DNA from 2 places in the Mesorhizobium sp. M7A.F.Ca.US.002.01.1.1 genome. Region 1 is predicted to be linked to the other one. Evidence: riboswitches for the same ligand, from Rfam matches in the RefSeq annotation. Region 1 holds a riboswitch; the other holds the start of a gene.
The links. A riboswitch is a leader RNA that binds a small molecule or an ion and turns the genes downstream of it on or off. The one in region 1 is predicted to bind thiamine pyrophosphate.
Positions count from the first base shown of each region.

Region 2: another riboswitch for thiamine pyrophosphate. It lies ahead of thiB (thiamine ABC transporter substrate binding subunit); the one in region 1 lies ahead of thiC (phosphomethylpyrimidine synthase ThiC).

Region 1 is NZ_RZQE01000015.1:29,056-33,522, forward strand. Features, by position in the region: gene thiC (phosphomethylpyrimidine synthase ThiC) at 1-1,563, opposite strand, end outside; TPP riboswitch at 1,667-1,783, opposite strand; gene EN932_RS03795 (hypothetical protein) at 2,101-2,364, opposite strand; gene EN932_RS03800 (metallophosphoesterase) at 2,856-4,193, shown strand; gene EN932_RS03805 (hypothetical protein) at 4,196-4,467, shown strand, end outside.
Region 2 is NZ_RZQE01000022.1:14,960-19,426, forward strand. Features, by position in the region: gene EN932_RS04800 (ABC-F family ATP-binding cassette domain-containing protein) at 125-1,945, opposite strand; gene EN932_RS04805 (thiamine diphosphokinase) at 1,947-2,606, opposite strand; TPP riboswitch at 2,694-2,808, shown strand; gene thiB (thiamine ABC transporter substrate binding subunit) at 2,852-3,850, shown strand; gene thiP (thiamine/thiamine pyrophosphate ABC transporter permease) at 3,859-4,467, shown strand, end outside.

The DNA of each region.
Region 1 (4,467 bases):
GCGGAACTCGAAGCGCGCGCGCGAAAGGGCATCATCCCTGGTTTTCGCTGCCGGATGGCCCTTCGCCAGATCGGCTGCATGGGCGGCTATCTTGTAGGTGATCACGCCAATCTTGACGTCGTTGCGGTCGGGAAGGCCGAGATGCTCTTTCGGCGTGACGTAGCAAAGCATTGCGGTGCCGAACCAGCCTATCATGGCGGCACCTATCCCTGAGGTGATGTGGTCATAGCCCGGCGCGATGTCGGTCGTCAGCGGCCCCAACGTGTAGAACGGCGCCTCACCGCACACTGCGAGCTGCTTGTCCATGTTCTGCTTGATCTTGTGCATGGGGACATGGCCCGGGCCTTCGATCATCACCTGGCAGTCCTTTGCCCAGGCAATCTTGGTGAGTTCTCCAAGTGTTTCCAGTTCGGCGAATTGCGCCGCGTCGTTCGCATCGGCGATTGAACCGGGACGAAGGCCGTCGCCGAGCGAGAAGGAGACGTCATAGGCTCTGGCGATGTCGCAGATCTCCTCGAAATGCTCGTAGAGGAAGCTCTCCCGGTGATGGTGCAGGCACCATTTGGCCATGATCGAGCCGCCGCGCGAGACGATGCCCGTGACCCGGTCGACGGTCAGCGGGATGTAGTGCAGCCGCACGCCGGCGTGGATGGTGAAATAGTCGACGCCTTGCTCGGCCTGCTCGATCAGCGTGTCGCGGTAGACCTCCCAGTTCAGATCCTCGGCGATGCCGTTGACCTTTTCCAGCGCCTGATAGAGCGGCACCGTACCGATCGGCACCGGCGCATTGCGCACGATCCAGTCGCGGATGTTGTGGATGTTGCGGCCGGTCGACAGGTCCATCACCGTGTCCGCGCCCCAGCGGATAGCCCAGACCATTTTTTCGACCTCTTCGGCCATCGACGATGTGACAGCCGAGTTACCGATGTTGGCGTTGATCTTGACCAGAAAATTGCGACCGATGATCATCGGCTCGCTCTCGGGATGATTGATGTTGGCGGGAATGATTGCGCGCCCGCGCGCCACCTCGTCGCGCACGAATTCGGGTGTGACGAAATCTGGGATCGCCGCGCCGAAGGCTTCGCCGTCGCGTTGCAGCTTGCCGCGCATCACCTCGCGGCCGAGATTCTCGCGGATGGCTACGAACTCCATTTCTGGCGTGATGATGCCGGCGCGCGCATAGGCAAGTTGGGTCACCGCCTTGCCCTGCTTGGCCTTGAGCGGCCGATTGCGTATCGGAAATTCCGGTGTCAGGCGCTCGCCGGTGGCGAATCCATTGTCTTCCGGCCGGACGTGGCGGCCGTCATAGGCTTCGACATCGCCACGCGCCGTGACCCATTCGTGGCGAAGCCGGGCAAGGCCTTTTTCGATGCTGGTTTCGACTGATGGATCGGTGTAGGGGCCGGACGGATCGTAGACGGTGACGGGCGGTTCGCCGGCCGTCGGATGGACGGAAATCTCGCGCATCGGCACCCTGATCTGCGGGTAGAGGACGCCGGGCTTGTGGATTTTCCGCGAGGCGGGCAGTGGTCCCGTCGATACGGCGGGGGTGAGGGCATTCATCGTGAGGCTCCTTTGCTCATGCATTGGAGACCCAGTTCTGTGCCGGAAGGATGAAAAGACGCTTCTGTAGACCTGCTGCAACAGGACCTCGGGCGTAAACTCCCGCAAAGCGCTTGCACCGTCCCTACGCCAGTATGAACTGGATCAGGTTCAACGGGTCACTGCGCCGCGAAAGCCAGCAGTATCTCAGCCCCTTGCCGGGACTCCCCTGGTGAATGCCTTAGGTTGAACGGGCTGACGCTATCTTGTCAAGCGCATTCGGGCGCCTTCGGCCGGTGGCGACGACCGGCGGCCAGCCGGGCGGAGAGCTCGCGCATGCATCGGGGACAAGTCACGCCCCGTAGACCGGGGCTGAATGGCCAAAGCCTCATTCGCTTCGTGAAGGATGGAGAAACTGTATTGGCCATGTGCGCGTATCGACCAAGTAGCTCAGGCGGTCACGGATGTGGTTATTCTGGTCGAAGGTGACGAACGGCCTTGGGGGTCACCTCCTTTAGGATTCAGAGGTTGGAAGACGGCTTCTCGCGATCACGGCCATCAGGAAATACCTGTCTTCGGCTCAACCTCGACATGGCGTCCGATCGACCGCAGATATACAGCTATCTCGTTCATGAGATGATCGCGTTCGCCGTAGATTTCAGCAATCCTACGCAGCTGTGGCTCGACGGCCCTCCGTTGCGCTGGCGTGAAATCAGCATCGCCAAAGACGTATCCCAAGTTGCCAATCGCGCAAATTTTGCAGCCGGCGTCCACAACTGCTTGTACGAATGCCGGAATGTCTTTTTCTTGCATGGTCTTCATGTCGAACCTCTCGTGAATGGCGTGCTTGCGCCCCAATCTGCCTTTTCAGCGTGTCCTCTGGGCGGCGCAAGCCCTGAGCGTGACTGTGCACGGGCAACCTCGACTATCCCATCTGCCACGCTCTTTAGAATCGGTGGGGTCTGGTGATCGCAGGCTGGGCCACTCAAAAGCCTGCAAGAAGAAAGTCATGGCGACCATTGCTCAAGATCGCAAGGGTGCGTGCAAGACCTTCCGTTGGCAGTCATGCACGCTCGCTCAGAGATAGTCCGGCCGCGGAAATTCTCCCTTATTCGTAAGAAAGCTCATTGAGCAACTGGGCATTGAGCAACTGGGTCTCACGTCACGGGTCTCGTGTGCTTCACAGCCGAAAAATAGCCGCCGTGGCAATTCTCGAAAAGTGCAGGCTACCTCGTTAAGGACACTGCGGATGATCGTTCGCGCTTGGCAAAAGCGAACGGATTAGTCTATGGCTCTCGGCAGGGGGGCGAGTTATGCGGCGGGTGCGAATCCTTCAAGTAGGCGATATTCACTATCCGGACTGGCATCCTTCCTCTAGCAACATCGATGCCAAGGATAGCAAGTTCGCTCCGAAAATAACGCAGAAGCTACGCGCGTCTTCGCTGCGTGCCGTCTTGACGAAACTTCGGCGGCTGACGACTTCGAAGCCCTTGGATTCGATCGCCTTCATGGGGGATTTCACGAGCCGTGGCGACAAGACCTTCATTGCTTCGGCATTCCAGCATTTCACGTTGCTCTGCCGCGCACAGGGACGCAGTTCAAAGGCGCTTCCGTTGATATTCGTACCGGGAAATCACGATGTGAACCGTGATGACGCGCGCGAACTTGGACCGACTGAGAAATTCAGCGAAATGGCGAGTTTAGCCGCCCGCTTGGGTTGGCAGACCGTTCCCGTGGACCAACCCGTGCACTTCAGACTTCCGACAGGATCCGCAGGCGCAAACTTCATCCTCGTCAACACAGCGATAGGCAGTTGGGAGCTTCAAAACCTTCCCGCGTTCCTTCGTGATCGTCTCGAGGCACTCAGTCCTTCTACAGAGCCTCTAGATCTCGGCTCGCCGGACATCTCGGGACATTCGCCCGCGACACCTCCCAGCGATCCAGACAAGGAGGCGTCCGACGACGAGTATTACGGTCAGATGGACACGCCATACATCTCGCGTGAGATGCTTGCAGGCCTACAGGAATTGCTCCAGCAGCCCGACATGCGTTACGGCATCATAATCGGCCATCACAATCTGCTGCCACAAAAGACTCCGCGCATTACGCCATACGCGGAGATGCTCAACAGCGGATTTGTCAGAACTCAGCTGCTGCAGGGCAACAAGCCTATCGTCTACCTGCATGGACACATACATGCTGATCCGGTCGAGATCGTCAACGATCCAAGGTTTCCGGACGGCAAATTGATCTGCATCTCAGCACCAGAGATACAGTCAGGTTTCAATGAGCTCGTCTTCTTCACGACCGATCAGGGAGAGCTCGTCGGCATCCGACTTATACCCTACCGCACCAATGTCGCCGACGGGACGGTCATGGAAGGCGAACATTGCTTTATTTCGACCATGTCCAACGGCAAGGCCTTTCTGAACAACGACACGTTTGACCTGCTGCGCCGACTGCGCGACCATGCCACCAGGCGCGGGAATGGGTTACTCTTCTGGGACGAGATCACTGAGATTGCTGCCTCCGCCGAGCTCGGGCTAGATCTGGAAGACTCTCTTCTGATGCTCCAAGCGGCGCGCTTCATCGAGATAGACGGCCTCACCAAGGCAAACTCGGCTTGGCGCATTAAGGTAAGGGACGAATAGCGATGGAGAATCCGTTCGGCCCCAACAGGATCGAGTACGAAAGCCGCCCGATACTGTGGTTCAGTCAGAAGTCGGCGTTGATTTCTGCCGCCGCCAAGCCGGTCTTCGTCGCAGGGACGAGAGGCAGCGGCAAGACCAGCATTCTTCGCTCGCTTTCCACAGTCCATATTCTTGAAGACAAAAGTCTCTCGGACCAAGTCGGCAAGCTCGCTTGGTATGGCGTCTTCTTCCAGCTCAATGAGACATTCTCGCCCCTAATCGACAACGCCGTTCT
Region 2 (4,467 bases), on a different contig from region 1:
GGAGGCAATCAGGCGGTTCTAGCTGCAGGTAGGGGCGCTCGGCCCCTTTCGCTATGGCTCCGGGCGTTCGTCGCTTCAATCGACAAATCGTCGTCGATTGATCGGCCTACGGCCGAAACACTCCTCACCCCTCCATCTCCTCGCGCAACATCTCCAGTTCCAGCCATTCTTCCTCGAGCGCGGCCAGCGTGGCGCGCTCCTTGTCGAGGGCGGCGATGGTTTTCTGGAACGAGGCCGGATCGCGCTCGTAATAGGCCGGATCGGCGATGTTGTTCTCCAGCCGCGAGATAGAGGCCATCACAGCTTCGATTTTCTTCGGCAGGGATTCCAGTGCGAATTTCTGCTTGAACGACAGTTTCTTCGCCGGCACTTTTGGCGCGGCGGCTTCGCTCTTGCCTGACGCGGGCGCCTCGCCATTTTCGGCTCTCGCCCGCGCCTTGCGGTCGTCCAGCTTCGTGCCGCCGCGCTGCGCCAACATGTCGGAGTAGCCGCCGGCATATTCGATCCAGCGGCCTTCACCATCCGGCGCGATCAGGCTGGTCACGGTGCGGTCGAGGAAATCGCGGTCGTGGCTGACCAGGATGACGGTGCCGGCGAAACCGGCGACCAGTTCCTGCAGCAGTTCAAGCGTCTCCATGTCGAGATCGTTGGTCGGCTCATCGAGCACCAGAAGGTTTGCGGGCCGCGCCAGCACGCGCGCCAGCAGGAGCCGCGCCCGCTCGCCGCCGGACAACTCGCGCACCGGCGTGCGCGCCTGCTCCGGCTTGAACAGGAAATCCTTCATGTAGGAGACCACGTGGCGCTGCTCGCCATTGATGACGAGGTTTTCGCCGCGCCCATCGGTGAGATATTGTGCCAGCGTCTCCTGCGGGTCGACCGCCTCGCGCTTCTGGTCGAGCGTTGCGATCTCCAGATTGGTGCCGAGCCGCACCGAACCTGCGTCCGGCTTCATCTCGCCGGTCAGCATCTTCAAGAGCGTGGTCTTGCCGGCGCCGTTCGGCCCGACCAGGCCAACGCGATCGCCGCGCTGGATGCGGGTCGAAAACGCCTTGACCACGGTGAGATCGCCAAAGCTCTTTTCGATGTTTTTCGCCTCGATCACCAGCTTGCCGGACTCGGTGGCGTCGCTCGCCACCATGATCGCCGACCCTTCGGCCCCGCGATGACCGCGAAAACGCTGACGCATGGTCTGCAACTCGCCGAGCCGGCGCATGTTGCGCTTGCGCCGCGCCGTCACGCCGTAGCGCAGCCAATGCTCTTCGCGAACGATCTGGCGACCGAGCTTGTGCTGCTCGCGTTCTTCTTCCTCCAGAACCAGGTCGCGCCATTCCTCGAAATGGCCGAAGCCCTTGTCCAGCCTGCGGGTCTGGCCGCGATCGAGCCAGACCGTGGCGCGCGACACGCGTTCGAGGAAGCGGCGGTCGTGCGAGATGACGATCAGCGCCGAGGAGGTGCGGGCGAGTTCTTCTTCCAGCCATTCGATGACCGAGAGGTCGAGATGGTTGGTCGGCTCATCGAGCAGCAGGATATCGGGCTCCGGCGCCATGACGCGGGCAAGGGCGGCGCGCCTCGCCTCCCCGCCCGACAGGTCGTTCGGACGTTCCTCACCCGACAGGCCGAGATGCTCCATCAGATAGCTGGCGCGGTAGGGATCGTCGGCGGGGCCAAGCCCGGCCTCGACATAGGCGCGGACAGTGGCAAAACCTTCCATGTCGGGCATCTGCGGCAGATAGCGGACGGTCGCCGAAGGCTGGCGGAACACTTCGCCGTCCTGCGGCTCGATCAGGCCGGCGGCGATCTTCAGCAGGGTCGACTTGCCGGACCCGTTGCGGCCGACCAGCGCGATCTTGTCGCCGGCCGAAGCCGTCAAGGCGGCGCCATCGAGCAGCGGCGTGCCGCCGAAGGTCAGTTTTATCCCGTCGAGGTTGAGAAGGGGCGGGGCCATGTCAGCTTTCAGGTAAGGGATAGGGATGAGCGAGCAGCATCGCGCGGCCATGGCCGAGCGCGATTTCGAGGCGGCCCCCGGTCTTGTCGGACTTGACCTCGTTGGAAATGGTCAGCGACGAACCGAACGCCACCTTGACGTGAGCGAGCGGCCATTTGGCGCCGGTGACGGTCAGGCCGTCGAGCTCGGAAAAGCCGAGCACCGAAAACAGCGTGCCGTCGGCATAGTCGAAGCCGGCCGTTCCGCGCAGCAGGGGGATGCCTTCCTGAGCGCCGCTGGTCAAAAGCACGTCCGTTCCCGCCTCCGCCAGCCGCAGGGCGAGCGACAGATGCAGAAAAGCGTGGTCGGCGCGCTTGCCGCCAAAGGCGCCGGCCAGCACCAGGCGGGTCGCGCCGCGCTCCAGTGCCGCGGCGACGGCAAGTTCGCCATCGGTCTGGTCCTTTTCCGCCGGGAAGGTCCGACGCGGCACGGAAGCGAGATCGTCCGGCAGGTTGGCCGGCACCGAATCGAAATCACCCACCCACAGCTCCGGCACGAGACCCAGCAACCGCGCATGACCGATGCCGGCGTCGGCGGCGATGACGCGGGAGCCTTTGACCTGACGGTCGAGCCGTGGCGTACGGATGAGATCGCCGCCAAGCAGGATGGTGAATGTGCTCATATCGTGTGGCCCTTACCAGCCCGGCACGGGAAACGGAAGGCGGCAAACTCCCGCTTGCATGGCGGATCGGCCCGGCCTATGTGTCGAAACGCTCTAACGGGGTGCCGGACGCGATCTTCGCGGACCGGCTGAGAGGCAGTCTCGCCAACCCGCTGAACCTGATCCGGTTTGTACCGGCGGAGGGATTAGACGTTTCGGACAGTCCGACGCCTCAATTCCTTTCAATTCGAACGAAGGAGGCGCCGATGCGCACGCTTTTATATGCTCTTGTTTCAGCAACGGTCGTGGCCTTGTCCGGGCCCGCCTTGGCCAAGGACAAGCTCACCGTCTACACCTATGAGAGTTTCACCGCCGACTGGGGTCCGGGTCCCGTGGTGAAGAAGGAGTTCGAGGCCGAATGCGGCTGCGACGTCGACTTCGTCTCGGTCGCCGATGGCGTCGCGCTGCTCAACCGCGTCAGATTGGAAGGCACATCGACCAAGGCCGATATCGTGCTTGGCCTGGATACCAATCTCACCGCCGATGCCAAGGCGTCAGGCTTGTTCGCGCCGCATGGCGCGGTGACGGATGTCAGTGTGCCGGGCGGCTGGAGCGACGACACGTTTGTCCCCTTCGACTACGGCTATTTCGCTGTCGTCTACGACACGCAGAAGATGAAGACGCCGCCGAAGAGCCTGAAGGAGCTGATCGAAGGCAGTGCCAACGACAAGATCGTCATCCAGGACCCGCGCACCTCGACGCCAGGCCTCGGCCTGCTTCTTTGGGTCAAGTCGGTCTATGGCGACAAGGCACCCGAGGCCTGGGCCAAGCTCAAGGCCAAGGTGCTGACCGTGACGCCGGGCTGGAGCGAGGCCTATGGGCTGTTCACCAAGGGCGAGGCGCCGATGGTGCTGTCCTACACGACGTCGCCAGCCTACCACATGGTCGCCGAGAACACGGAGCGCTACCAAGCGGCCTCCTTCGAGGAGGGCGAGTATCTGCAGATCGAGGTGGCGGGTATCACCACGACAGGAGCCAAGAATCCGCTGGCGGCCAAGTTCATGGCCTTCATGACCGGGCCGAAATTCCAGGATGCCATCCCCGAGACCAACTGGATGTTCCCGGCAGGCAAGACCGACAAGCCGCTCAATCCGGCCTTCGACAAACTGGTCAAGCCGACGAAGACCTTGCTGTTCAGCCCGCAAGAGGTCGCCGCCAACCGCAAGGCCTGGGTCGATGAATGGCTGGCGGCGATGAGCAAATAGGCAGCGCGATGGCGCCGGCGCATTCCACGGATTCCCGCGTCAGTGCCGGCATTGTCGCGCTCGCTGCAATCGCGCTGCTGATCGGCGGCGCGTTTGCTGGCCTGCTTTTCGAGGGCGCCCATGATTTCTCGGGCGCCTGGGCAGCCTTCGATCCCTATCTGCTTCGCGTCATTCGCTTCACGCTCTGGCAAGCGGTCCTGTCGACGCTGCTTTCGGTCATCCCGGGGCTGTTTGTGGCGCGCGCTCTGTCGCGGCATCCACGTTTCTTCGGCCGCGCCTTCATCCTGCAGATCTTCGCCGTGCCATTGGCGCTGCCGGCCATCGTTGCAGCGCTCGGCATCCTGGCGCTTTATGGCCGTGCCGGCTATTTCGCCGGCGTGCTTGCCGTTATCGGCGGCGGAAGCTGGCCGGGCATCTATGGCCTGTCCGGCATTCTCGTCGCCCATGTCTTCTTCAACCTGCCGCTGGCGACGCGGCTGTTCCTCGAGGCGCTGCAGACCATACCGGCCGACCAATGGCGGCTGGCGAGCCAACTCGGCATGGCGGCGCGGCCGGCGTTCCGGCTGATCGAATGGCCAACGCTGCGCGCCGCACTGCCCGGCGTCGCCGGGCTTGTG